3 regions of the Roseibium sp. ROS1 genome follow, and region 2 is predicted to be linked to each of the others. Evidence: riboswitches for the same ligand, from Rfam matches in the RefSeq annotation. Region 2 holds a riboswitch; each other region holds the start of a gene.
What was found. Region 2 has a riboswitch for cobalamin ahead of cobU (bifunctional adenosylcobinamide kinase/adenosylcobinamide-phosphate guanylyltransferase). Riboswitches for the same ligand answer to the same signal wherever they lie in the genome.

Region 1: another riboswitch for cobalamin. It lies ahead of ACYQ6M_RS07375 (hypothetical protein); the one in region 2 lies ahead of cobU (bifunctional adenosylcobinamide kinase/adenosylcobinamide-phosphate guanylyltransferase).
Region 3: another riboswitch for cobalamin. It lies ahead of ACYQ6M_RS06500 (energy-coupling factor ABC transporter permease); the one in region 2 lies ahead of cobU (bifunctional adenosylcobinamide kinase/adenosylcobinamide-phosphate guanylyltransferase).

Annotation. Positions count from the first base shown of each region.
Region 1 is NZ_BAAGIG010000001.1:1,615,671-1,622,949, forward strand. Features, by position in the region: gene ACYQ6M_RS07360 (LysR family transcriptional regulator) at 1-52, shown strand, start outside; gene ACYQ6M_RS07365 (hypothetical protein) at 57-455, opposite strand; gene ACYQ6M_RS07370 (S9 family peptidase) at 660-2,744, opposite strand; cobalamin riboswitch at 2,888-3,100, shown strand; gene ACYQ6M_RS07375 (hypothetical protein) at 3,208-3,486, shown strand; gene ACYQ6M_RS07380 (DUF1636 family protein) at 3,476-3,880, shown strand; gene ACYQ6M_RS07385 (ABC transporter ATP-binding protein) at 3,877-4,650, shown strand; gene ACYQ6M_RS07390 (ABC transporter substrate-binding protein) at 4,668-5,603, shown strand; gene ACYQ6M_RS07395 (FecCD family ABC transporter permease) at 5,657-6,718, shown strand; gene ACYQ6M_RS07400 (hypothetical protein) at 6,872-7,279, shown strand, end outside.
Region 2 is NZ_BAAGIG010000002.1:1,117,962-1,125,240, forward strand. Features, by position in the region: gene nagA (N-acetylglucosamine-6-phosphate deacetylase) at 1-531, shown strand, start outside; gene ACYQ6M_RS13235 (cupin-like domain-containing protein) at 598-1,506, opposite strand; tRNA gene ACYQ6M_RS13240 (tRNA-Asn) at 1,872-1,947, opposite strand; cobalamin riboswitch at 2,282-2,499, shown strand; gene cobU (bifunctional adenosylcobinamide kinase/adenosylcobinamide-phosphate guanylyltransferase) at 2,533-3,084, shown strand; gene cobW (cobalamin biosynthesis protein CobW) at 3,081-4,193, shown strand; gene cobN (cobaltochelatase subunit CobN) at 4,228-7,279, shown strand, end outside.
Region 3 is NZ_BAAGIG010000001.1:1,431,197-1,438,475, reverse strand. Features, by position in the region: gene ACYQ6M_RS06525 (MarR family winged helix-turn-helix transcriptional regulator) at 198-698, shown strand; gene ACYQ6M_RS06520 (HAD family hydrolase) at 695-1,411, shown strand; gene ACYQ6M_RS06515 (AraC family transcriptional regulator) at 1,418-2,365, opposite strand; gene ACYQ6M_RS06510 (hypothetical protein) at 2,549-2,920, shown strand; gene ACYQ6M_RS06505 (YHS domain-containing (seleno)protein) at 3,103-3,588, shown strand; gene ACYQ6M_RS06500 (energy-coupling factor ABC transporter permease) at 3,679-4,356, opposite strand; cobalamin riboswitch at 4,411-4,621, opposite strand; gene ACYQ6M_RS06495 (hypothetical protein) at 4,946-5,179, shown strand; gene aroQ (gamma subclass chorismate mutase AroQ) at 5,230-5,754, shown strand; gene ACYQ6M_RS06485 (EAL domain-containing protein) at 5,790-7,279, opposite strand, start outside.

The DNA.
Region 1 (7,279 bases), on a different contig from region 2:
TCCCGTGTTTCAGGGGACTGTCGTCCAGCGTGATCCTGCAAGATCTGCTTGATGTCCTATGCAGTGTAGGGATTGCAGCGGATGTAGCGCGGCTGATCGATGTAGCTGGACATGACCGCAAGCCATGCGTTGCATTCGCCTTGAGTCTTGAAGCAACCAGCCTGGGAAATGATGTATTTCTGGCTGAAATTGAAGACCTTGCCACCGGCAATGCCTTTCCAGCCGCTGCCGGTAAAGGTGCGGCAGTCATAAGCTGTGTTGTAGGTGCTGGGAATGTCCTGCCGGTTCTTGGTGAATGTGGGGGAGAACAGCAGCGTTTCCACCACGTTGCCGCCGGTCGTGTCGTAGGACTGGCATGCGGCAAGGCTCAGCGTGGCGGCCATGACCGGAACCAGGCGCAACCCCTTTTTCAGCCCATCAGCAAGGCGGTGCGGAAGTGTGTGGTAGCAGGTCATCACGGGCTCCAGTGAACAGCATCGGTACGGTCCAGGACCGTTCAATTGATTGATTTGCAACAACTCTCACATGAGCCGAAGACTTGGTCAAAATCAAGTCACGTTCGCTCGGGTGGTACCCGCAAGGGCGTGTGAAAGGAATTTAGGTTCCTGGGCGTGCGAACTGCTCCGCACGCCCGGAAAATCCTCGGGTCTGACGAGGTGTCAGGCCTTGTCGGTCACCAATAGGGCAAAGGCCTGGGTTTCGGCGACTTCCTTCAGCCGGTCGAAACGGCCGGAAGCGCCGCCATGACCGGCTTCCATGTTGGTTTTCAGCATCAGCAGCTTGTCACCTGTGCCGGTTGCCCGCAGCTTGGCAACCCATTTGGCCGGCTCCCAGTAGGTCACGCGTGGATCGGTCAATCCGCCTACCGCCAGGATGGCCGGATAGGCCTTTGCCTCGACGTTGTCATAGGGCGAGTAGGACGCGATGTAATCGTAGGCTGCCTTGTCCGTGATGGGGTTGCCCCATTCCGGCCATTCCGGCGGCGTGAGCGGCAGCGTGTCGTCCAGCATGGTCGACAGAACGTCGACAAACGGAACTTCGGCAATGATGCCGCCGAATTTTTCCGGTGCCAGATTGGCAATCGCCCCCATCAGCATGCCGCCGGCCGAGCCGCCCTGAGCGACGATGCGGTCGTGCGAGGTGAAGTTTTCCGCAACAAGATGGTCTGCCGCGGCTATGAAGTCGGTGAAGGTATTCTTCTTGTTCTCGCGCCGCCCATCCTTGTACCAATGGAAGCCCTTGTCCTTGCCGCCGCGAATATGGGCGATGGCGTAGACGAACCCCCGGTCGACCAGCGACAGGCAGTTGGTGTTGAAGCTCGCCGGAATGGTGATGCCGTAGGAACCATAGCCGTAAAGCAGCAGAGGTGCGGAGCCGTCGAGCCTGGTGTCCTTGCGGTAGAGCACAGACACCGGCACGGTTTCGCCGTCGGCTGCGGGAGCCATCAACCGGCGGGTGACGTAGTCGTCCGCATCATGGCCGGAAGGCACTTCCTGTTCCTTGCGCAGAATACGCTCGCGGGTCTCGACATTGTAGTCGAAGGTCTGCGACGGCGTTGTCATCGAGGAATAGGTGAAGCGGATCGTGCTCGTGTCGAACTCGTAGCCGCCGCCAAGGCCGAGCGAATAGGCTTCCTCGTCGAAGGCGATGGAGTGCTCGATGTTGTCTGCAAGCCGTCGGATCACGATGCGCGGCAAGCCGTCTTCGCGCTCCAGCCGCGTCATGAAGGACTTGTAGACGCAATGCGACAGGATCAGGCATCCTGCCTTGTGGGGCACAAGATCGGACCAGTTTTCGCGGCCGGGAGTGCCTTTCGGCGCAGTGACGATTTTGAAGTCCTCGGCGCCGCCTGCGTTGGTCAGGATGTAGAGTGTGTCGCCGTGATCGTCGATCGAGTACTCGATACCGGTCTCGCGCTCTGCGACAAGCACCGGTTCGGCGGTCGGGTCGGTGGCCGGGATCATCCAGACTTCGGACGTCTCGTGATCATGAATGTCGATGACGATGGTGTCGCCGGACTGGGTCTTGCCGACGCCCATGAAGAAGCCGGCATCCTTTTCCTCGTAGACGAGAACGTCGCTCGCCGGGTCGGAACCGACTTCGTGACGGAAGAGTTTCGAGGGCCGGTGGTTGGCGTCGAGGCGAACGTAGAAGACATAGCGGCTGTCTTCCGAGAAGACGCCGCCGCCGCCCGTGTCCTCGATGGCGTAGTCGAAATCCTTGGCAGACTGGGCGTCGCGCAGCTTCAGTGAATAATATTCCGAGCCCTTGTCGTCATAGGCCCAGGCGATGAGCTTGTGATCCGTCGACTGGCTGACGCCGCCGATCCGGAAATATGCCGTTCCTTCGGCTTCCTTGTCGCCATGGAGAAGAACCGTTTCCGCGCCGCCGTCACGCGGGGTGCGAAAGAAAACCGGTTGCTGGCCGCCGGTTTCATACTTGAGGCCGTAAGCGAAGGGCCCGTCGGGCGCAGGAACCGAGCTGTCGTCTTCCTTGATGCGGCCGCGCATCTCCGCAAAAAGCTTCTCCTGCAGAGCCTTCGTCGGTGCCATCTGCGCTTCGTGATAGGCATTTTCCGCTTCCAGATAGCTGCGGATGTCGGCATCCAGCACGGACGGGTCCTTCATGACCTCCTGCCAGTTGTCCGCCCTCAGCCAGGCGAAGTCGTCCTGGCGGGTAATGCCGTGGGTCTCAAGGGTGAGGGGGCGCGCTGCGGCGCGCGGGGGAAGGGCATCCTGTTTCATGGATCGGAGGTAAGATTTTTGAGCCTTGAAGGCAAGGGTCAATACTGCCGAGGCGGCTGGGTGTTTCCGCTTCCAGGCAATCCTGTCGTGCTTCCAGACAAGAGCAGCGACCCGCAAAAGTCTTTGACATTTTTCAGGCGTTCGCGCACTTAGGAAGAGATGGTTCCCGACTCCGAACTCCGGACCGGGATTAAAAGGGAACACGGTGCGACGAGCCCGAAAGGCTGCAAATCCGTGACTGCCCCCGCAACTGTGAGCGGTGAGCAAACCTGAAAGCGCCACTGGGGAGACCCCGGGAAGGATCAGGCAAGCAATGACCCGCAAGTCAGGAGACCTGCCATTTCACCTTAAACCTTAACCCGGGCGGGGTGCCCCGGAGGAGTGAGTGACATGGCCAATCGGCACCTGCCGGCAAAGTTGCACATTCGGTTCCTAACTGCCCCGCGAAATCGCGGAGGGCGATATGAACCGGAAATTTTCTGCTGAATTCTCAAGACTTGCCAACCTCCTGACCGAGGCTGATCCGCTGGCGACGCGCGCAGCACGCGCGATGGTTCCCGATGGGCTGCAAAAATCTGTTGTCAGCAAGAACATGGGTAATGTAATAACATTACATGATGATTGTGCCAAACGTACCCGATCCGGCCGTGCCCTGTGCAACGAGGAAAGCAATGCCTTTGCTTTTCCGCAGCCTCCTGTCGGTTCACTGGCAGAAGCCGTGGAGGCGCGTCATGAGCAATGATCCGCACAAGATATTTGTCTGCACGACCTGTCGTCACAATGGGCAGACTTGCCATCCCGGATATGGGCTGATCTGCAAGCTGAAGAGTGCAATGGCACAGGCAGTGCCTGTCGTTGGAGACGAATTCGAAATCAGTGGAACAGCCGACATGGAGAGCTGTTCGAGACCTTGCACGCTGGCATTCAAGGCCACCGACAAGGCGATCTACCTCTTTGGGGACATTGAGGACGATACGGACATCGACGACCTGGTCGACTACGCCAATCGGTATCGCCAGATTGAAAATGGATGCGAGGTGACCGAGGAAAGCCACGGCAAGCGCTGGAGCGCATCGCAAGGCCGGCTTCCGGCAGCGATGATCGTTTCGGAAGCTGACGGGACGGCGTTCTCATGACGGGGATCGATCTGTTTGTCCGGGAGGTCAGCTGGAAGACGGGGCAGGGCAAAACCATTCTGCATCCGCTCAGCTTCGGTCTGCCTGCCGGTGAGGTTCTTGGAATTGCCGGCGCCAATGGTGCCGGCAAATCCACCCTGTTGCGGCTGCTCTATCGCTTCCTGAAACCGAAAACGGGCGAAATCCTTCTGGATGGCACGGATCTCTGGCACATCAGTGCCAGGGAGGCCGCCAAAACGATCGCCGCCGTGCTTCAGGAGCAGCCGACCGACTTTGCCTTGTCCGTGCGCGAGATCGTCACACTCGGTCGGCGTCCCCATGCAACCGGTATTGCCGGCGCAGGCAAGCGGGACGCCGAGATCGTCGATGACTGTCTCGGGAAAATGGATCTGCTGTCCTATGCAAAAAGAGCCTTCGGCACATTGTCAGGGGGGGAAAGGCAACGGGTGATGGTGGCCCGGGCGCTGGCGCAAGAACCAAGGCTTCTGGTGCTGGATGAGCCGACGAACCATCTGGACATCCGTCATCAGCTCGAGATCGTCGAGCTGATTGCCGATCTGGACATTACCATTGTCACCAGCCTGCACGACCTCAACCTGGCAAGCCGTGTCTGCGACAAGGTCTTGCTGTTGCATGAGGGCCGACTGGTTGCCCAGGGAATGCCGGAGACGGTGCTGACCCCCGGCAACATTGAGCAAGCCTATTCGGTACAGGTCCGTCTGGAGCAACTGTCTGCCAGCCGCGAGCGCTACCTGACCTTCCATCTTTGAATTTCTGGAGACTTAATATGAAAAAAATTGCCCTGGGCCTCGCGCTCACCTTTCTGTCTGTACCGGCAATTGCGCAAACGACGGTGGAAAGCTGCAACCGCACGGTGACCTTCGACACGCCGCCCAAAGCAGCCGTTTCGAATGACGTCAACCTGACCGAGATGATGCTGGTACTTGGCCTGCGCGACCGCATGGTTGGATATACCGGCATTTCAGGCTGGAAGACGCTGGACGCGGAAATGCGTGAGGGCGTTGCCGAACTTCCCGAACTCGCGTCGAAATATCCGAGCAAGGAAGTGCTGATCGGGGCCGACGCCGATTTCTTCTTCGCCGGCTGGAACTACGGCATGAAGGTGGGTGGTGAAGTGACGCCTGAAACGCTGGAGCCGTTCGGCATCAAGGTCTACGAGCTGACCGAATCCTGCATTCATATCGGCGACAAGCCGAAGGCGTCTCTGCAGGATCTCTATAACGACCTCCTCAACCTCGGAAAGATCTTCGGTGTTGAAGACACCGCGCACGATCTTGTTGCGGCCTACAAGCTGGAGCTGGACCGGATCGCGGCAACGGTGCCTGCTGGTGAAGAGCCGCTGCGGGTCTTTGTCTACGACAGCGGCGAGGACAAGCCCTTCACCGCCGGACGATATGCCATGCCGACAGCGCTTATCGAGGCAGCCGGCGGCGTCAACGTGATGGACGAATTTGAAAAGAGCTGGGCGACCGTCGACTGGGAAACCGTGGTGGAAAAAGACCCGGACATGGTCGTGATCGTCAACTACGGCGAAGTGACGGCTGACCAGAAACGCGACTTCATGAAACACAATCCCGCCCTGGCCAATATTGCAGCCGTCAAGAACGACCGTTTTGTCGTGCTGGACTATGTCGAGGCAACCCCGGGGCCGCGGAACCTCAAGGCCATCGGAAAGCTCACCGAAGCGTTCTGGGGAGAGTGAGCCTTGCAGAAGATGCTTCGAACTGTCGTTGCAGGCAGAAACGATAGACCGGCATGAGCCTGCTCACGGCCAAAAGCGCTGGCCTGCGCCGGTTGCGGGGGAATGGGGTATTGCTTCTGGCCGGCGTGCTGGTGTTGGCTATTTCCATTGTAGCCGCCATCGGTGCAGGTGCGGTGCCGATCCCGGGCAGCACTGTCTTCAAGGTCCTCGTCAACGGCGTGGTGCCCGGCTATTTCGACGTGGACTGGTCCAAGGGCCGGGAGGCTATCGTCTGGGAAATCCGGTTTCCGCGGGCGCTGCTGGCCGGGTTTGTCGGTGCCGGTCTGGCCGTTGTCGGGGCCGCCCTGCAATCTGTCACGCGCAATCCCCTGGCCGATCCGCATCTGCTCGGCATTTCGTCCGGTGCAGCGGCTGGCGCCATTCTTGCGCTGTTGCATACTGGTCTTTTCCTGGGGCTGATGACCGTTCCGCTGATGGCATTCGCCGGAGCATTGGCGGCAACTTTTCTGGTGCTCGGGGTGACGCGGTTTGCATCTGCAACCAGTGCCGACCGGCTGGTGCTGGCCGGTGTGGCCGTGTCCTTCATAATCATGGCGATCGCCAATATCCTGATTTTCCTGGGCGATCCGAGGGCAACGCATACGGTTGTCTTCTGGATGCTGGGCGGTCTCGGTCTTGCCCAATGGGCTCAGCTGCCGTTTCCGCTTGGCATTTTGCTGCTGGTGGCGCCGTATTTTCTGCTGCGGTCTGCCGATCTCAATGCGATGACCATCGGCGATGAAACAGCGTCGACGCTCGGCATTCCGGTTGCCCGGTTCCGTCTCACGGTATTTGTGCTGGGAGCTCTGATCACCGGTGTGATGGTAGCCTTTTCAGGCATCATCGGTTTTGTCGGGCTGATGGTGCCGCACATTGCCCGCTTCCTGGTAGGGGGCAATTATAGCCGGGTTCTGCCGGCATCAATGATGCTTGGCGCAATCTTTCTGATCTGGGCGGACATCATCGCACGAACGCTCCTGTCCCCCGAGGATATGCCTATCGGCATTGTCACCGGGCTGATTGGCGGCATTTTCTTCGTGCTCCTCCTGCGCTCCCGCACGGGTCAGGCACACTAGACCCTCGCACGGACCGCTTTCGGCCGTTCAGCCGGTCCTGGTTGAACGGCCGCTGGTCAGAGCGAGGCTCAAGGTTCGTTGTGGCAGATCTCGACGGTTTCCATCAGGCAGCATTCGTATAGTGTTGCTTTATCGAGACCAAAACGGACCCACATGGACAAACTTCCCACCAATCTTGCGGAATTCACCCACATCCGGATCATTATCGGCATGGTGATCGGGTTGGGTGTTGCGCGGCTGCTCAATGGCCTTGCGCGGTATGTTCAGCATCCCCAACGCGAAGAGATCTACAGCGTGCACCTTGGGTGGTCGTTGTTCATGCTTTTGTCCGTCGTTCACTTCTGGTGGTTCGAATTCGCACTTGGCCGCATTCAGGTCTGGACGTTCGAAAGCTATCTGTTCGTCATCGCCTTTGCCGCACTCTATTTTTTTATTACCGCCGTGCTTTATCCGGACAAGATGGGCGAATACGCCAGCTACAAGGATTATTTTCACGCCAGGCAGACCTGGATCTACGGCTTGCTTGCCCTGATGTTCGTGCTCGACATCGTGGACTCACGG
Region 2 (7,279 bases):
GTTGAAGCGGGTGCTTCGATGGTCACCCATCTTTTTAACGCCATGAGCCCGTTGCAACACCGCGAACCCGGCCTTGTGGGCGCCGCGCTCGATCTGGGCGCGCTCAACGTGGGCATCATTGCTGATGGTGTCCATGTCGACCCGGTCGCGATGCGGGTCGCGCTCAAGTCAAAGACTGGCCCGGGCAGAATCTTTATCGTTACCGACGCCATGTCTCAGACCGGCACCGATGTTACGTCCTTCTTCCTGGGCGGGCGAGAAATCTTTCGCCGCGATGGCACATTGACCCTCGAAGACGGCACGCTTGCCGGCGCCGATATAGATTTGCCGGCGTCCTTGAAGTTTCTCACCGGCACACTCGAGCTTCCGGTCGAAGCTGCTCTTGCAATGGCAACCAGTGATCCTGCGGACGTTCTCGGGCGCCCACTCGGTCGTTTCGAAGAAGGCTATCCGGCTGACTTCGTGCAGCTTGGCAAAGCCTATGAGGTCGAGGGCGTATGGATTGCGGGGGAGCAATTCTCGAATACGTAGCCCGGCATATACGCTGGTGGTCTACATACTGCGCCGAACTTGTGGGATTGGCAGCGCGTTCGCCGGTTAGGTCTTGTCGACCTTTTTCAGCGTTGAGCGAACGTTTGGAAGTGTCAGCAGCGTATTCGGTATTTGCAGCAATTCCTTGAAGAAGCGGTTGACCAATGCTCCGCGGCTTGGCGTATAGGGCGATGAAATGAACGATTTCAGACCCCAGCCAATACCGCCAACATTTGGAAGGGCGCGGATAGCGGTTTCGTAACAGCGCCGAACCAGCGCGGAATCACTGTTCTTGAATGAATGCAGCAGGCCGCACCGCTCCATGTCACGCTTGAATTCTTTCGAGATGACCGAGGTTTCGCGTTTCGTGAAAGTCCAATTGATGTTGATGTTCTCGTCTTCCTTGGCAACCACCCGGTGGTACCAATGGGGAGGCAGATAGAGAAGATCGCCTTCCTCCAGATCGAATTTGTAGAACCGCTTGTTCCTCAGCAATCGCTCTTCGTCTTTCAGTAAAGAGAAGTTGGTGAACGGGTAGCACGGTAGCGGTGTTTCGGGCGAAACCAGTACCCATTCCTTACGGCCCTTCACCTGAACTGTGATGACATTCTCGGCGTTGGTATCGTAGTGGAACTCTGTCCGGTTGTTCCTGCTGTTGATCCAGAACCTCCAGGCAACGGAATCTTGCATTATCCGATCGGACGCGAGGATTTCCTTCAGGAAGTCCGGCATCTCGATATCTTGTTCGAGTACGGGGGAGCGGCTGACGAAAAAGACACCTCTGTCGCGGACCTTTGGCAGCGTATGGAGTTCTGCTCGTAATCGGCCGGATTGCCACCTTTCCCGCGCGGGCCAGTTTTTTGCTAGTCCCTTGATCAGCAGGGGCTGTTCCTTGTCGCAGTAGGCTTCAAGAAATTCGGCATAACCTGGTGCTGCGGTTACGGTGGCAATGGTGTGTGTGTTGTCGCCGCTCATAAAAGGTACCACGCATGTGAAGATTTGCGGGTTCAGGGGTGCTGGATTTAGCTGCGATTTTCCATGATGCTCCCTTTGGAGAAATCACGATAGGAGCAACCTGGAGCTTTATCAAGAAGCGCTATTCAACAACACAGAGCCAATGGAGGCGCGATCTTCGTTAAAAACGTAGCCAGGAAATGTTGTTTAGGAAGATGGTGCGGAACGTTACTACTGCGAAAGACGCGCTCGCATCAAATGGCTGTCGTTTTTTGAGGCGGTGCAGATTGTTGCAAGATCAAACGCGAATAAGATCAACCCGGACACTGAACGGTGTCCCAGCCTTCAGAATTGCAGCATTCGGGAGGATTAAGAAGAGGTGGTGATGGCTCCCCAGGCCGGACTCGAACCAGCGACCCAGCGATTAACAGTCGCTTGCTCTACCAACTGAGCTACTGGGGATCACCACGCTCGGGGCCAGCGCGTTGCCGCCCCGTCGATGGAGATGCGTATATCAAAGGCTTGATCCGTTTGCCAAGCCCCCGAGGGCGTTTTTTTCATCAAGCCGTCATTTTTTTGATCTCGGTGTGGAAAACTCGATATATTTCAGATGGCTAGGCGTTCTGTCGAGCTTGGAAAACCCTACGTTTCGCGACGATTGGAACACCCCGGGCAGGCTAAATCGGCTGTGCCTTTTTCTGACTTTGTCGCAAGAAGGCGTCCGTGTTGACTGCCTGGCCGATTTTCAAGGTTAGTCGTCAGCGACTTTCTGCTGCTTGTGTCGGCCTCAAGATACGTTTAGGAAGAAACCGACGGTTCCGGAAAAGGCCTTGCCTGATCCGGATGAAACGGGAATCCGGTGCGGTCTTTTTCAAGTCCAGATCCGGAGCTGCCCCCGCAACTGTGAGCGGTGAGTGGCTGTACGAAAACCACTGGCGTCCTGATGGGGCCGGGAAGGGGTACAGACCGCGCTGAGCCGCAAGCCAGGAGACCGGCCGTCACATTGTCAACCCTATGGCGCTGTCGGGCGGACGGCTGGGAGAAGGAATGACGCATTCAAACGGCGAGAGGACGACGCTGGTCCTCGGCGGTGCCCGCTCCGGAAAAAGCCGGTTCGCGGAAAAGCTTGTCCATGAAACCGGTCTGCAAAAAATCTATGTCGCGACTGGTGCTGCCCACGACGATGAAATGGCCAGCCGGATCGCCGCTCATAAAGATCAACGCGGCCCGTCCTGGCTCACCGTGGAAGAACAGCTCGAACTTGCGGCCGTGCTTGAAAACGAATGCAGGCAAGACCGGGTGGTTCTTGTTGACTGCCTGACCCTGTGGCTGTCGAACCTGCTGTTTGCAGACAAGGACATCCCCGCCGAAACGGCGCGGCTTTGCGCGGTTCTGAAGGGTCTTCAGGGGCCGTGCGTTTTCGTTTCCAACGAAGTTGGTATGGGGATCGTGCCGGAGAACCGTCTGTCGAGGTCGTTCCGCGATGTGCAGGGACGACTGAACCAGGATATGGCGCATAGGTGCCAACAGGTCGTCTTCGTTGCTGCGGGCCTGCCGATACTTTTGAAACCCACATCACAACCGGATATCAAATTATGACCAATTCATCCCTGCAGCCGGGCGCAAAAATTCCGGCAACGATCGTCACTGGGTTTCTCGGAGCAGGCAAGACCACGCTGATCCGCAATTTGCTTACCAACGCCAATGGCAAACGCATTGCCCTTATTGTCAATGAGTTTGGGGACATGGGCTTCGACGGTTCCCTGGTGAATGGATGCGCTGATCCCGATTGCGCCGCGGAAGAGGTGGTTGAGCTTACCAATGGCTGCATATGTTGCACCGTTGCCGACGATTTCCTGCCAACCATGGAAATGCTGCTCGCGCGGGACAATCCGCCGGAGCATATTGTTATCGAAACCTCCGGCCTGGCTCTGCCGCAGCCGCTCGTTCGCGCCTTCTCCTGGCCGAGCGTCAAGCCGAAGGTAACGGTAGATGGTGTTGTCACGGTGCTGGATGCTGCAGCACTCGCCGAAGGCCGGATCGCACTTGATGAAGATGCACTTGCCGCGCAGCGTGCCGCCGACGAGGCTCTTGATCATGACAGTCCTGTTGAAGAACTCTTCCACGACCAATTGCGTTGCGCAGACCTCGTTGTTCTGAACAAGGCTGATCTCGTCTCCGAAGACGCTTTGAAGCAGGTGCATGAGAAGATCGCCGCCGATGTTCGTCCGGCGGTTCACGTGGTGACATCCGAAAAAGGCACGCTTCCGATTGAAGTTCTGCTCGGTAGGGGCTCTGCTGCCGAGGACGATATGGCTGATCGGCACGAGCATCATCACCATCATGATGACCACGACCACGACCACGATGATGATCATGATCATCACCATGACGACCATCATCACGATCATCACCATCACGATGATTTTGAAAGTCACGTGCTGGTAGTCTCGTCTTTCGCCAGCCTGAAAGATGCAGAGGCAAAGGTTCTGGAAGCCATGGCGCAAAAAGGCGTCCTGCGCATCAAGGGGGCTGTAAAAATCGAGGGCAAGGCTACACCTGCAATGGTTCAAGCTGTCGGACCGCGTGTCGAAACCTGGTTCGCCGCCGGCGCCGAGAGCAGCGGCAGATTGGTCGTAATCGGTTTGAAAGGCCTCGACCTGACTGCGGTTCGTGGCCTGCTGGGTGAATTGACGGCTGCTGCCTGACACGCTGGATAGAAGCTGGAAATAAAGACCAAGCATGCACATTCTCGCCAGCCAGACGCGCCGGATCGATGACGGTGGGGACGCGGTCGATCTCGGCCAGTCTCCAGCCGACATTCTGTTCCTCTCCGCTGCAGACACCGAACTGGGAAGCTTTGCCGCTGCGCAATCACGGCTTGGAACAGGCCGGGCAGGCCTGCGGCTCGCCAATCTCATGGCCCTGTCGCATCCCTATTCGGTCGATCTTTATGCCGAACAGACCGTCCGTGGGTCTCGGCTGATCGTTCTGCGAATTCTGGGTGGAGTGGAGTACTGGCGCTACGGCCTGGAAAGGTTTGAAGAAGAAGTCCGCGCGAATGGCATCGATCTGATCGTTATTCCGGGCGACGACAAGTGGGACGAAGAACTGACGTCTCGCTCCACCCGATCACCAGCGGAAGTGCATCGCTTCTGGCGATACTGTGTGGAAGGCGGCGCAGAGAATTACGCAAATGCCTTGAGATATGCAGCGCACCTGATCGGAAAGGGAGAAGAGCCAGCGCATCCGGTGCCCCTACCTCGCGCGGGTATCTATCTTGCTGGCACGGTCGCCCCCGATATAGCGCAACTGAAGGCCTCCTGGCGGGATCCTGAAAGACCTGTTGCAGCGATCACTTTCTACCGTGCTTTGGTGCAAGGTGCCCAAACCGCACCACTGGATGCGTTGATCGCTGCTCTCGACAAAGCCGGTGTAAATGCACTGCCGATCTATGTTTCCAGCCTGAAGGAAGCGGAATCCGTCGCCGTTCTGGAAAGCCTGTTCGATGAGGCACCGCCTGATGTCGTGTTGAACGGTACTGCCTTCGCCGTCTCGAAGGCCGGAGCAGCCCATCAGCCGACGCCGCTCGATCGACCCGGCAAACCTGTGCTGCAGGTCGTCTTCTCGTCTTCCTCCAAAGAGGGCTGGGAAGACAGCGATCAGGGCTTGTCGATACGTGACCTCGCAATGCATGTCGTCTTGCCGGAGATTGACGGCCGGATCTTGTCCCGTGCTGTCTCCTTCAAGGAAGAAGGGGTCTTCGATGAGGCCACCCAGTCGACGCCGGTTGCCTTTACGCCTGTTCCGGATCGGATCATGTTTACCGCGGCGCTTGCGGCCGCCTGGGGGAAACTCGGTCGGAAACCGGCTGCAGCCAAGAAGTCGGCCCTTATCCTGGCAAACTATCCGAACCGGGACGGGCGTCTTGCCAACGGCGTAGGGCTCGACACGCCTGCGTCATGCGTTCATTTGCTCAAGGCCATGGCCGCCGCGGGCTATGACGCTGGCAAGGTTCCAGCAAGCTCCGCCGATCTGATGGAAATCCTGACTTCGGGCGTAACCAATGCCCTGGATGGCCGATCAGGCAAGGACGAATATCAGGCTTTGTCGCTTCAGGACTACGAGCGCTCATTCGACCAGTTGCCCAATGTTGTTCGGTCAGCAGTTGTTGATCGTTGGGGAGCACCGTCGGACGATCCTCATGTAACGGATGGCCATTTCCGCGTGGCCCTGCACCGGTTCGGCAATCAGGTGGTCGGTATTCAGCCGGCGCGTGGCTACAACATCGATCCGAAGGAAACCTACCACGATCCGGCATTGGTGCCGCCGCACCACTATTTTGCCTTCTACATCTGGCTGCGGGAACAATTCGCCGTCGATGCCGTCATTCACCTCGGCAAACACGGCAATCTGGAATGGCTGCCCGGCAAGGCGCTGGCCCTTGCTGAAAGCTGTTTCCCGGAAGCCGTTCTGGGGCCAATTCCGAACATCTACCCGTTCATCGTCAATGATCCAGGCGAGGGGGCGCAGGCCAAGCGACGGACCTCGGCCGTCATCGTCGATCACCTGACACCGCCTTTGGCCCGGGCGGAGAGCCATGGCGTTGCCGAAGAGCTGGAGACGCTGCTTGATGAGTATTATCTGGCGAGCGGTGTTGACCCGCGCCGCCTGAAGGCATTGACGCGGGATATCCTGGACACCGCTGCGCGGCATGGTCTGGACAAGGATATCGGTATTACCGAGACCATGGACGAGGAAACCCGCCTTGCGCGCCTCGACGCTCACTTGTGCGACCTGAAGGAACTGCAGATCAGGGACGGGCTGCATATTCTTGGCGAAAGTCCCGAAGGCGATCTTCTGATGGATCTGCTGGTTGCGTTGGCAAGGGTACCGCGCGGCAACAGACCGGAACAGCAGAGCCTGCAAAGGGCTATCGCTTCGGACCTCGGTTTTGATGGATTTGATCCACTGGATTGCGATTTCGCTGCCCCCTGGCAGCAGGGTCGACCGGAGCTCCTTGCAAATGTTCTGGAGGCTCCCTGGAGATCGCAAGGCGATACGGTTGAACGTATCGAGCTTCTTGCCCGCGAAATCGTTGCGGGTAATCGCGGAGTGCCTGAGGCGTGGCAATCGACCCTTGCTGTTCTGGATGATCTAAACCAAGTTCTGCGACCGGCCGTAACCGGCTCCGGACACGCTGAAACAAGCGCAGTGCTGACGGCATTGGAAGGTGGGTTCGTTGCCCCCGGGCCGTCCGGCGCGCCTTCGCGTGGGCGTCCGGATGTGCTGCCCACTGGCCGGAACTTCTACTCCGTCGATGTACGTGCAGTGCCGACCGAAACCGCATGGCGGCTCGGCTGGCAATCCGCATCTCTCGTTGCGGAACGATACTTCCAGGAAGAAGGCGAATGGCCGAAATCGCTGGTCCTGACATGTTGGGGCACTGCCAACATGCGAACCGGAGGTGACGACATTGCCCAGGCGCTGGCGCTTATAGGGGCGCGTCCGGTGTGGGAGCAGGGTTCGGGCCGTGTCACCGGGTTCGAAATTCTGAAGCTTTCAGAGCTTGGACGACCGCGTGTCGACGTTACCTTGCGGGTTTCCGGGTTTTTCCGTGATGCCTTCCCGCATCAAATGGATCTTTTTGACAGCGCCGCCCGTGCGGTCGGTGCGCTTGAAGAACCGGACGAAGCCAATCCGATTGCCGCACGAATGCGATCGGAAAGTGCACGGCTTCAGGCTGAAGGCCTGGACAAGAACGAAGCCAAACGCAGGGCCGGGTTTCGTGTCT
Region 3 (7,279 bases), on a different contig from region 2:
CATCACCAGACCGAGCCCAAGGACACCGCCGCCAATCAGCGCCTGGCGACGGTTGACCTGCGGCCCAACGATCTTGTTTCCCATCGGATGATCTCCATTTAACTCGTGCACGATTTAATCGTGTGCGATGTATATGTATCGGCAAGTTCGCTCTGTCAACGCTTGCCAAGAAAAAAAATGCTGCTTAGGAACGTTTCATGTCAGAACGCACTGAAAACAAAGGCGCCTCGAAGCCCTTGAAGAACACCGGCCCGGACGCCTTGGGCGGAGATCTCGACGATTTTCTCTGTTTTGCCGTCTATGAGGCCAATCTGGCCTTCAATCACCTTTACCGGTCTTTGCTGGAAGAGCTCGGCCTCACCTATCCGCAGTATCTGGTGATGACCCTGCTTTGGCGCAGAAACGAGAGAACGGTCAAGGATATCGGCGACGCGCTCAGCCTGGAATACAACACGCTGACACCGATGATTAAGCGCCTGGAAGCAATGGAACTTGTCTCCCGCGTCCGCGATCTGGAAGACCAGCGCGTCGTCAATGTCTGCCTGACAGCCAAGGGTAACGCGCTTCGGGAAAAGGCGGCTGCCGTGCCGCAATGTGTTGTTGAGGCATCCGGTCTTTCGGAAAAGGCTTTCGAGGATTTGAAATCCGCCCTCGACACATTGCGGTCCAACCTGAAATCCACGGGAGACCGGACTTGAACAACCTCACGGGCAACATCACCGCCATCCTGTTTGACAAGGACGGCACCCTGCTGGATTTCGACGCGACATGGGCACCGGCCTATCGCGAAACCTCGCTCCATGCAGCCAGAGGCGACCGCGCCCTGGCCGACAGGCTCCTGGAACAGACCGGCATGGATCTGGTGACCGGAAAGTCCGCGGCCGGGTCCCTGCTTGCAGCCGGCAACTCTGCGGAAATCGCGGCGGCCTGGATTGCCTGCGGTGCTGATTTTCAGGAAGGCTCGCTGACCGCAGACCTCGACCGGGTGTTCATCGGCTGCATGCATGATGCAGCGCCGATCCCCGGCATTCCTGATGCGGTCGAGACCTTGAGCGGAACCGGGTTCACTTTGGGTGTTGCCAGCAGCGACAGCGAAGCGGCCATTAGGGCCTTTCTCGCCGGCACCGGGCTTGCGCCCCGTTTTGCCTTCGTCACGGGTTACGACACGGGTTTTGGCCCGAAGCCGGAACCGGGCATGGTTCGCGGCTTTGCCGAGGCAACAGGTCTTGCAGTGGACCGGATCGCCGTTGTCGGCGACAACACGCATGATCTGGAAATGGCCCGTTCGGCGGGCGCCGGACTATGTATCGGTGTCCTGACGGGCACAAGCGCGCGCCACGACCTGGAAACCCTGGCGGATGCCGTTCTGGAGAGCGTTGCCGATCTGCCGGCCTATCTGGCCGCCAACTGATTCACATCAGGCTGGCACTGCCGGGCCCTGCCGTCGCACTTGTCCGGGCGTCTGGTTGAATTGACGCTTGAAGGCCCGGTTAAAGGCGGCTTCCGAGCTGTAGCCGATGTTTTCGGCAATATCGATCAGGGGCAGATCGGTCTCCCGAATGTCGCGCCGTGCCCGTTCCATGCGCCAGTGGGTGACATAGGCCAGCGGCGTCATGCCGACGAGGTTCGTAAACCTGTCTGCAAAAACCGTCCGGGACATGCCAGCCTCCCGGGCAAGGCTCTCCACCGTCCAGGGCTTTTCCGGCGCCAGATGGATCTTGGACATGCTGCGCCCGAGCTTCGGGTTGAGCACAGCCGCCAGGCATCCGGCCCTGTCCCCCTCCCTGTCGACGAACGTTCGCACCACCTGGATGAAGATGATCTCCGTCAACCGGTGGATGATCGCCTCGGACCCCGGCTGCCCGGCGCGCACCTCGCTGGCAACAAATCGCATCACTGCTTCCAGCCAGAAGGCGTTCATCGTCTGTGTGTTGGGCAGATGAATGACGGCGGGCAAGGCATCGAGCAGCGGATGGACCGAGCCTTCCTCGAATTCGAAATGGCCACAGAACAGTTTACAGGCCAGCTCCTCGTCCGGACCGCCGTAATAGAGCGCGCCTTCCCCCGTATAACCGGATTGCCGCACGACCTCGTCCACTTCGGCCGCGGGACGGTCCGGTTCATCGCTCAGGATATGAGCGGCCCCGTGCGGAATGACGGCGAGATCGCCGGTCGCAAGGCGGATTGGCTTTTCAACACCATCCACCGCCAGCCAGCAGCCACCACGCATTGCCATGTGAAACCGCGCGACATTGCCGAAGGCCGGCACCCGCACGGCCCAGGGTGGCGAAAAGCAGGTATGGAAATAGACGGATCCCCGTAGCTTCAAGGCATCCAGGATCTGGGTCAGGGCGTCATGTTTCATGAAAGGCCGGTTCCGGTTGAAGTGCTACTCCCGCATTTTTGCCTCAACACCGCAAAGCGCAAGGCTCCCGGACGATCGGTCAATTTTCAGGGACTTTCGTGCATGGATAGAACCGAAGTCGACCAACATCTTTGGGCTCGTGGGCAATCCGCCCGCAGGAAACCAACCTGGAGGACCTGAAAGATGTCTGTTCGCTTCGTCACCAAGACCATGCACGCCTATCTCGATTATCCCGTCGCGATCGGCCTTATTGCCCTGCCCGTATTCCTTGATCTCGGCCAATCCAACCCGATCGCCTTCTGGCTATCCTTCCTGACAGGCTTTGCGGCCCTGGCCCTGACGATCCTGACAGATCACCAGACTGGCATCATCCGCATTCTGCCGTATTCGGTTCATCTGGCGGTCGATTTTGCCGTCGGCATCGTGTTCCTGGCAGCTCCCTTCGCACTTGGCTTCACCGGCCTCGACTTCGCCTATTACCTGGTCAACGCCATTGCCGTCCTGACAGTGGTCAGCCTTGCCAAACCGCAGGAAACGGTTGCGCAGGCCGCTTGACAGCCACCGTCCACGCACAATGACACCGGCCCTCACGCCGGTGTCTTTTTTTGAGCTGCAATCCGGACGATCTGCAAATCCTCGGGAACTTGCGAACATGGAGACGCCTGAGCTTCGGACGCAAGGTAGAGGCACCGGAGCAAATCCGGCCTTCAACCTTCATACCCTTTCAGGAGTAGAACATGTCCTTGATGAAATCCGCCATTGCCGCAACGCTGCTGTCTCTTGCCGCTCTCTCTGCCCCGGCAATGGCCGCGGACGAATACAACACCTCCAGTGGCCTGACGGCCGCCGGCAGCCCGCTCGGTCTTCATGGTGTCGATCCCGTGGCCTTTGTCAGCCTGGGCAACCGGATTGACGGAACCGCGCAATATACGGCCGTCCACGACGGTGTTGCCTATTACTTCGCATCCCAGGAAGCCATGGATGCCTTCACCGCGCATCCGGATCAGTACCTGCCGCAAAACGGCGGCTTCTGCACCTTCGGTGTTTCAGTCGGCAAGAAGTTCGACGGCGATCCGCAGTTCGCGGCTGTTGTGGACGGCAAGCTTTATCTGTTCCTGAACGAAGCCATCTTCCGCGAGTTCCAGAAAGACCAGTCCGGCACGATCACCAAGGCGGAAGCCAACTGGAAGAAGATCCGCTCCACCGAGGCAACGAACCTCTGATTGTACGTTGTCAAGGCGTCGGAACGACAAACAAAAAGGGCGGCCCCAGGGCCGCCCTTCGTGACTTGATTTCGGCAAAAGCCCGAAGACTTAAGCCGCGTTGTGCAGCCGATTTTCGAAAGCAAGGTTCCGGGTCAGCGGCGCCAATGTCTTGGCAGCGGCCAGAACAGCCAGGTCGGCCAGCGGCTCGCCCAGGATCACCAGCATGTAGGCAAAGCCGAAGGAACCGACGGAAGCCATGTTCTCGGCACCGAAGCCCTGGCCGTAGAATGCCCAGAAAGCAACCCAGCCAACGATACCGGCCTGGAACGTGGTGGAAAGAGCCAGTGCCTGAACGTAGGAAACGTCAACATAGGCTGTCTTTTCCGGAATGATGCGGTTTGCCAGCATGCTGACAGCCCACAGCGGCACAAGCAGCGTGGTGACGTTGATGCCGTACTGCGGCAGGTCGAAAGGAGCAACCAGCGTCCCCTGAAGCAGAAGGCCTGCAGCAAGGCCGATTGCTGCCGGACCTGCGCCGAACATCAGGAACAGGGTGGAGCCCAGGATAAAGTGAACTTCGGAAACACCAACTGGGTAATGCGGCAGGATTTCGAAGAAGCAGAACACGGCAACCGTCGTGATGACGGAGCGGACGGCAAGGCTGAGAACGCCGCTTTTGCGGATCGTGTCGAGAGCCATTTTGCCCAGAAGGCCGAAGGAAGCAGCCGCGGTACCGTAGCTGAGTACGATTTTGGCACCGTCGACGATGCCCGGTTCGATATGCATGTCATTTCTCCTTTGCGCACCCTCCGTGCGCGAGCAGATGGTGTGAACCGGCCCCGATGGGACCGCTGGATGGCAGGTTTCCTGGCTCGCGAGTCTCTGCGCTGCCCGCCTTCCCGGATCGCTCCAGTGGCTTGAAGGGCTTTGCTCGTCGCATACAGTTGCGGGGGCAGCCACGGTATTGGTCCCTGTTGGGTACGCCTCACCGTGTTCCCATTTCATCCGCCTTTACGCTTGTTCGGGCGAAACCATCGCATCGTCTAGATTTGCAAGGATTGGCGATATTCTGCAAGCGAATTTTCGCCATATTCGGTCTGAATGCGACATTGCACCGAAATTTTGCCGTCTGAAGACCACCACCGAAATCAGCCGAATTAGCACTACCAACAAGCTTCAGATCTCAAAATACTTCTTCAGGGAATTGCGTCAGCCACCTGAAAAACATGACATTTGAAGAATCCAATCAAAGATGAAAATCAAAACCATTGTTTATTAAATTTTTCTGTATTTAGGGTAATTGTGATTTTTACTTGCGGAAACCCTAACGAAAGATAACCTCACTCGAATACAAAGCACATCATGAGAGTTTGCAATGCCCTTTACCAAATTGGGAACGCTTATCGCTGGTGTCGTCTTTTTCCTTGGCTGCATTCAGCTGGCACTTCTGGCCGGCGTTACTCTTGGAGCAGTCACTGAACCAAGACCGGGTTTTTTCCTTGGCAATCTGACACGCGAACAGGCGCTCGACAGCGGACTATTGAAGATCATGGCCGCCGTCGCATTCGGCGTGATCACCGAGATCAGCCGCTCGGTTGAAAAGAAGTAGACCACAACCAAAGACTTGCCGCAGGCGGTGACCTGTGAAAGTCTTCGGCCATGTTGAAATCGATTCCCCTGACCGCTTTTGCGGTATCTCTCCTTGCTGCCACCGTCACTCCTGGCTGGGCGGCACCTGACAAGCTGTTCGGCGCCATCAACGAACGTCTGTCGTTCATGCAGTCGGTTGCAGCCTGGAAAGCGGATAACGACAAACCTGTCGAGGATCTGCCGAGGGAAAAGGTGGTGCTGGATGCTGCCCGCGAAAAGGCAGTCGAAAACGGCCTGTCGGCTGACAATGCCACCTTGTTTTTCCAGGCGCAGATAGATGCGGCCAAGGACATTCAAACCTGCTGGATCGAACGCTGGGAGAGCGGCGAAGCTCGTCCGCAGAACGTACCCGACCTGATCAAGGATGTCCGTCCGGAGCTGTTGCGCCTCGGCAACGAGATCCTGACGCTACTCGCAGAAAGCCCCGTCGAAGCCTCTGACCAGCAGGCCTTCACGGAGGCGCTGACCGTGGAATGCCTGTCCGACGGATCAAAGAGCGCTCTGTTTGAAGGTCTGGTCGACGTACACGACTAGACACATACGGCCATCAGGACATCCCTCATCAGAGTTCAGGAGGCTGCCTGCCTCCAGGGCTCGGCCGCATTCGCCACGCCTTCCCGCTTCATGACCATTCGCGAGAACTCGCCGAACGGCACTGCCGGGCTCCACAAGTAGCCCTGGCCGAGCGTCCCGCCCCACAGATTGATGTAATCCATCTGCAACTGGGTCTCGACCCCTTCGGAAACTGTGTTGAGATTGAGCTGCCTCGCCAGCATCAGGATCAGCTCGACGATGGTCCGGCGATCCTCGCAATTGGCAATGTCCATGATGAAGGACCGGTCGATCTTCAGCGTGTCGAACGGCATGCTCGCGAGACTGTGCAGCGAGGAATAGCCGGTGCCGAAGTCGTCGATTGCAAATTTGACGCCTTCTTTCTTGATCGGCAGGATCTGATCGAGAAGGTTCTGCGAATAGTCGACAAGACTCGATTCCGTCACTTCCAGTTCCAGCTTCTCCGTCGAGAACCCGCTCTCGCCAATGATCCCGAGCATTCTGCCGGTAAACCCCTTTGCCTGCAGCTGCGCGGGCGCAACATTCACGGCGACAGATACATCGACATTCTGCCGATGCAGGGATTTCATGTCGGAGAGCGCGGATGCCAGCACGAATTCTCCGATCGGAACGATCAGACCGCATTCTTCTGCCACGGGAATGAACTTGTAGGGCGGTACGGATCCGAGTTCGGCATCGTTCCAGCGCAGCAGCGCTTCTGAACCGACAATCTTGCCGGACGAAATGTCGACCTTCGGCTGGTAGTGAACGGATAGCGTGCGGTCTCTCAGCGCGCTTTGCAGCCTGTGCCGGATCTGTTCGCGCTCGGTCATCCGTTCGCGAATGATATCGTTGTAGGCGATCGACTGAGCCCTGCCGGCACCCTTTGCTTCATACATGGCCATGTTGGCGTTTCGCAGAACTTCCTCGGCCGTTGTACCGTGCTCCGGGTATCTCGCGATCCCCGCGCTGACGGTCAGCGAAAGGGAAAGCCGGCCAATTCTGTAGGCCCCACCCAGCCGCTCGACCATCGTTCTGGACAACTTGGCAAGCGTCTGCAAATCATCGACGCCGGGTAACAGTACGACGAATTCGTCGCCTGAAAACCGGGCAACGCAGGGGGGTTTTGACGTCAGTGGCTTGACCAGCTCGTCGACCAGGACGGCCAATCGGTTGCCGACCAGCCGCAACAGCTTGTCGCCTACGGCATGTCCGTGCATGTCGTTGATCAGTTTGAAGCGGTCCAGTCCGATGTAAAGAACGCTGCCCGTTTCCTTGGGTCGCAGATCGATCAGCGTCATCGCGACATTGTCCAGCTTGGCCCTGTTGGGCAAACCGGTAATGCGATCGGTGTAGGCGAGTTCCTCGATCCGCAGAATATTCTCGCGCAGCTTGACCATCATTCCGCGGAACGCGGTTTGCAGGTCACCCACCTCGCCTGGTGCATCAGTTTCCAGATTGCAGTCGAGGTAACCGGCAGCGGCCTCATTGGCTGCCTGCGTCACGC